DNA from 2 places in the Exiguobacterium sp. s130 genome. Region 2 is predicted to be linked to the other one. Evidence: predicted binding sites of a transcription regulator. Region 2 holds the regulator's gene; the other holds the start of a gene.
The links. The regulator LexA, encoded in region 2, represses DNA repair genes until DNA is damaged. The targets are predictions, from matches to a motif close to CGAACATATGTTCG.
Positions count from the first base shown of each region.

Region 1: the regulator LexA is predicted to act here: its motif matches at 1,349-1,362, upstream of HZS85_RS15520 (YolD-like family protein).

Region 1 covers NZ_JACSNI010000009.1:15,781-18,965, forward strand. Annotated here, with positions in the region: gene HZS85_RS15510 (HNH endonuclease) at 1-224, shown strand, start outside; gene HZS85_RS15515 (hypothetical protein) at 285-557, opposite strand; gene HZS85_RS16920 (hypothetical protein) at 644-769, opposite strand; gene HZS85_RS15520 (YolD-like family protein) at 990-1,325, opposite strand; gene dfr (DfrD/DfrG/DfrK family trimethoprim-resistant dihydrofolate reductase) at 1,669-2,163, opposite strand; gene HZS85_RS15530 (hypothetical protein) at 2,311-2,598, opposite strand; gene HZS85_RS15535 (hypothetical protein) at 3,059-3,185, opposite strand, start outside.
Region 2 covers NZ_JACSNI010000003.1:377,453-380,637, forward strand. Annotated here, with positions in the region: gene HZS85_RS09570 (MIP/aquaporin family protein) at 1-499, opposite strand, end outside; gene HZS85_RS09575 (metal-binding protein) at 686-1,156, opposite strand; gene lexA (transcriptional repressor LexA) at 1,188-1,802, opposite strand; gene yneA (cell division suppressor protein YneA) at 2,014-2,301, shown strand; gene HZS85_RS09590 (YneB family resolvase-like protein) at 2,347-3,000, shown strand; gene HZS85_RS09595 (DUF896 domain-containing protein) at 3,114-3,185, shown strand, end outside.

The DNA.
Region 1 (3,185 bases), on a different contig from region 2:
AACTGTGTGAGATGCCTGAGCCATTTCAAGCAAAATCAGGAAGTGCTTTGGATGTCCATCATTTGCTACGACTATCGGATGGAGGTCCAGATCATCCTGAACATGTTGCTGCGATATGTCCTAATTGTCATGCTCATATTCATCGTGGTGTAGAAGGATATAACTTGAATCAAAAGCTGATTGCTAAAATAAGAGGAAAAGAAGAGACACATATAAAAGGTTAAAAAAAAATTAAAAGAGTAAAAAGATCTATCGCATATAAAAACGATAGATCTTTTTACTCTTTAGTTCACTTCTTCATCTACACCAAATTTATCGGCAAAACCATCAACAGGGCGAAATTGAAGGACAGTAGGGATATCACGGAAAAGACAATCGAATGTCCAATAATTCGAAACATCATCAAAGTCGACTTCTGTTAATCCAAATTGATGAGATAACTGCTCCACAACGTTCTCCGTCATTTCAAATACGGAAGTTCCAGTTGCCGTAAGACTACCTTCTTCAATAGTTTGTCCATTTTGCTTAATGAAATAGTCCATTTTTTGTGTACTCAATATGATTTTCTCCTTTGAAATATAGGAAATGCACGCTTACTTAAAATTTACTTCGTATTCGTGAGATTCTTTAAACCAAAACGTAATCAGGCATTACACCCAAGTCGTCCGCCATTGGACCCATCCATTTTCATACCTGCAAAAAAGCTAATCCCAAAAGCCCAAAGTGTTTCTAAAATGATTGAGTTTAAATGTTTTAACAGTGTTTGCATATGCATCGCCTCCCTAATTGTCTCTTCCTCTAGTTGGATACTTAAATAACGCAAAAAAACAATTAGAATAAATGCAGGTAATAGGATGGCAAAGTATCGAAACTTTGGATAATGCCTCATTACGTTTTGTATTTATATACTTATTATGTCACTTAATTTAATCAGTAACAACTTTTTCTGGTTCTAGTTAAAGGATCATCACTCTCTATATACCACTCACTTATTCAGATACTTGAATAGATAAGATTTGCTTGAACGGGACGATCTCGACGTCGAGGTTGCGTTTGACGAGATGGACCTCCTCTTGCACATAGTCGAGCTTCTCAACGAAGGCATCGAAACGATGCGTCAACGGACCATTCATTGCTGTCACCGTGACAATGTCTCCGCTGAAGATGGCATCGTTCAAGGCGTTCTCGATCGTCCCATCGATTGGTCCCTCCGTATCCTCGAACTTGAGATGATGTACCTCTTGGTAATAGCGTTTCAGCAATCCTTTGTGTTCGGGCATGAGGAACGGGATCCACTTCTTATTGCCTCGGTCTTCATAACTCATTAAAACCACTCCTTTTCATAATAAGAACATTTGTTCTTATTATGTTCCTCGTTTCTCTTGTTTTCAATCCGCTTTTTCGCCGTCTCATCAATGCTTTCGTTTCTAACGACGAAAAAAGGCACGACGAATATCTCGTCACTGCCCTAATATGTTTCGACTGTTCGATTGGATGGAGGATTCATTCTCCGACCATGCCGTCATGATCATTGTCCCGCATATATTGGTACAACCAGTGTTATATTTAGGTTAGGAAAGCGAAACTGTTGACACTAAAAGGACCACACATATTAGACATGTCTAATGTGTGGTCCATCTTTATTACATTATTCAACTAAAGCCTTCGTTAGCTTAACAATTTTCTTTCATAGACATGAAAATAGTAGTTATAAGGATTTTCTCCATCCATAACACCTTTTTCAACGGATACTTCATCCCATTCATTGAAATTTACTTCTGGAAAAAATGTATCCCCTTCGAATTCATGATGAATTTTTGTAATATACATCTTCTCGACGTAAGGTAAGAACATTTTATAAATTTGTTCTCCCCCAAAAATAAAAATCTCTTTTTCATTTTTACAAATCTTAAACACATCTTCGATTGAATGGACAATTTCACAACCCTCAAATTTATAATTCTTATCTCTCGTTAAGACAATATTCCTTCTTTGAGGTAAAGCTCTTCCAATTGATTCAAGGTTTTTTCTACCTAATATAATCGGATGTCTCTTTGTAGTATTTTTAACATACTCCCAATCCTTTGGAATTCTCCAAGGGATGTCATTCTCTTTGCCAATCACTCTATTCTTACCCATCGCAACAATTAAAGAAACTTTCATATTTAACACAGCCTTTTTTAACTATTTTACCATGTAATTTCTTATTTCAATTGAAATTCCTTGTTCCACTATCCTGCCCCGTTAATTGAATATCAATGTTTTATTCCGATACCTGTTATGATTAACCTTGCACCCTTATAACATCGGCTAAAAATATAATGTCTTTTTCACTTTTGATTTTGGCACTGTGATTAATTTCGCCTTTGCAGTGCCTTTTTTGAACTTTACATTATTTAACCATTCTATAATTGCATCTGAATCATAATTTGGACAATACTTTTCTCCGTTTTCAAACGCCCAATACTTTTTATTCTTGTTCTCATCAAAGATCCAATTTTCAAAGTCTCTTCTAATTTTGTTAATCTTTCTACCCACTTTAGTTGCACAAGAGATGTATTGTATATGTTCATTACCAAAATTTAATTTAATAATCAAAAAGAGTTCCTCCCATTCTACAATTATCCTGACCCGTTACTTCAAAAAAGCGACCCCTCATTATTGAAGAATCGCACTTTAGTTAAAGAGGGAACTAACGATTTTTGTAATATTCCTCTGGATTTGTTATTCCATTTTCAATAAAAAATTCGGCTTCGTTTTTAATTATTTCAATGTAGTTTCTCTTTTTAAAAGGTTTGGTTATTTTGGTAATGCCTCAAATACTTCCTTTTACTCTTAAATGATCTTGGTATAGAGGCAATCCCCTTTTCTTCTCAATACTAACCATCAATTTGGTATCTTTCTTGTCCATAAAATGCAGTCTAAAATGGAAGAAGTGGTCTTTTTCCCCCAGGGATAGGTTTTGATTTCTAACGTACAATCATCGGGAATCTTTTTAGGAGTTAATACAGTGAAATCTAATTTGTCCATTTAATCCGAAAATATCAAATGATAAAAGCTATTTCAAGTTATTTTCAAAGACGAAACCGTTTGACCATGTACCTACGAGTAAATATTTATCATTTTTGCTAAATTCTGCGAAACAAGCATCTGGAATCTCTTCTACAAAGATTGGAGATAAATCA
Region 2 (3,185 bases):
GTAAACCGACGATAAGTGGTTTTAAGCCGTCACCGAATGTCGTTAAACCGAGCGCCAAGATACCGAAGACGAGAACGAATGTCCCGATGATTTCAGAAATCAAGTTCGACGGCGTATGGCGAATCGCTGGACCTGTTGCGAACACACCGAGTTTTGCAGCTTGATCATCAGTCGCTTCAAAATGTTTCATGTAATGAAGCCAAACGAGAATGGCGCCGATGAAAGCTCCGACAAGTTGTCCGGCAATATAGACAGGAACGTCTGCCCACGGTAAATCAGAGTTTAAAGCAAGTGCAATTGTTAAAGCAGGGTTCAAGTGCGCTCCACTCTCAGCAGCGACGAATGCTCCTGTCATGACAGCAAGACCCCAAGCGAACGTGATGACAATCCATCCGCTGTTTTCGGACTTCGTCTTTCTCAAGACGACACCGGCGACGACACCATCCCCGAGCAGAATGAGGATCATCGTACCGATCATTTCTAGTACAAAGTTATTCATGCAAAAACCCTCCCTTTGGATTAAAGCAAATAATGGTCTTTCTACTTTAAATTACTCCGATTTGATAACGTTTTCAATACATATAATTGAAATATAGGAATGGAAATTTTTTATTTTAATGTTTAAAGATACGAAAAATTGGATATGAAAACACCTCGTCTTGCCTGCAAGCAAGCAAAAGAGGTGTTAACGACGACGCTTTTTTCTTTTTTTAGGTCGAAACCAACTACTGGAATAATCTAGTAGGATATGAATTGTACTCGCCACCATGATACCAATGACAAAAGCGGGTAGGGAAGCGAACCAGGAATCGATGGTCTCTGACGCGATGACTTGAAAATACAAGCTGAGAAATAATAAGGGAATCACAAGTGCAGCACTATAAAGGAGTCGAATGACATCCCCAATGATCAATCCGTGTGACCAGATCGAGCGGTGGGGCATGATCTTCACATAAGGCATCCACAGGACTCGAAATGGTCCAAAGCGATAATACGGTTCTGACTTTAAATCGAGGTCAGGTGACAACCAAAGCGTACCGACAGCGATACCGATGGCAGTCGGTAACCAATCGGTTTGTTGCGTTGCGACCGAATACGCAACGTAACCCGTCAGTGCGACGGTATTGACGGTATCATGTACATTTCCTGAAGGCATGAAAAAAGACCAGTCGTAACTGGTCCCTCCGTCAATGAATCGTCCGATACACGCCGATTACCTTACCAAGAATGGAGACATTATCGAAATACATCGGATCCATCGAGTCATTTTCTGGTTGTAGACGTACCTGTTGATCTTCTAAGAAGAACCGTTTCACCGTCGCTTCGCTATCTTCGGTCATAGCTACGACGATTTCTCCGTTTTCTGCTGTGTTTTGTTGGCGTACGATGACACGATCGCCGTCAAGAATACCTGCGTTAATCATTGATTCCCCATCGATCGTCAACATGAAGACCGTTTCGTTTCCTACATAATGTGCAGGAAGCGGGAATTGTTCTTCGATGTTTTCAATCGCTGTAATCGGAAGACCAGCTGTGACTTTCCCGATGACGGGAACATGAACGATGGCTTCCGTGATTTCTTCAGGCTTATCAAGCAATATCTCAATCGCACGTGGTTTCGTCGGGTCACGGCGAATCATTCCCCGTTTCTCGAGTCGATCCAAATGACCGTGTACCGTCGAGCTAGACGCGAGTCCGACTGCTTCTCCGATTTCACGAACTGATGGTGGATACCCCTTCAGTTTCACTTCAGAGACGATGTAGTCGAGAATCTCTTGTTGGCGCTTAGACATTTTCCGCATACGAATTGCCACCTCTTTCTGGATTGAATTTTGAAATGTAAGAATATATGTTTCTAAATTCACTATAACATAGAACAAATGAGCGTACAAACAATTGTTCGACATTTTGTGTTGACCGAACACAGGTTCTGTGTTTATTATGAGTTATGCGAACAATTGTTCCGCGAACGTTTATTCTAACTCATTCATTTCATATTTGGAGGGATTCATGATGATTCATACGATTCGTACTCATGCTTTTTCTATTCTCTTCTATGCATTAAGTATTGCCTTCGTGATCTTTTTACTCACACCACGCCCAGATGAAAAAGTAGCGCAATTGATGACGGCTTCCGTTACGGTCGATGAGAACGCTACAGTCGAACAAATTGCTGAAGTCTACAATGACGGTTCGATGTCAGATGAGGAATACGTCAACTGGTTGATCAAAAATAATGATGTTGAGACAAAACATGTCATCTCAAAAAGCAAAATCGTTGTACCAATCGCACAACAATGACAAAATGGAAAAGTTGTGAAAGAACGAACAGGGATGTGAGGTACGATGAAGGTCGTGATTTATTGTCGAGTATCGACCGAAAAAGAAGCACAAGATAGTTCGATTGAACGCCAACGGATGGAGCTTTCGAAGGTTGCTTCTCAAAAGGGATTTGATGTCGTGGACATCGTCTCTGAAAAAGAGAGTGGATATGATGTTGATCGGGAAGGGATGCTAACAGTTCTTGATTATGTGACACGCAATACGGTAGATGCGGTCCTGGTGACAGATGATACACGGATTGGTCGAGGGAATGCAAAAATCGCTATTTTGCATACATTCAAAAAACATGGGGTCCGCTTGATGACGCTTGATTCAGATGGAGAATATCAACTTGCGGATGCAGAAGCGATGGTCCTTGAGATCGTCTCACTCGTGGAAGAATACCAACGGAAACTGCATAATGCAAAAATCGCCCGTGGCATGCGGCGAGCAGTCGAACAAGGTTTTCGCCCGGAACGAAATCTCAATCGTCAAGGAGAGAACGCAGGACGTAGTCGAAAAGACGTACCGATCGAAGAAATTGTACGTCTTCGAGAACTCGGATTGACGTTTTCTGATATCGCCATCACCTTGCGGGGGATGGGGCATGATATTTCAAAAGCAACGGTCAATCGTCGATATCTTGAATACCGCGAACTGACACCTAGCCCGGAATGAGAAGCAAGTAACCCGTCGACTGACGCGGTTAACTTGCTTTTTTTTATAAGCTCTTTTACAGTAAGAATACAATTGAACAACTCAAGTTTGAGTCATAAAGAAAGAGGGATTCCATGTTATCACAAGAACAATTAGATCGAATCAATGCATTAGCGAATAAATCAAAAGTTGAGCCGTTATCGGAA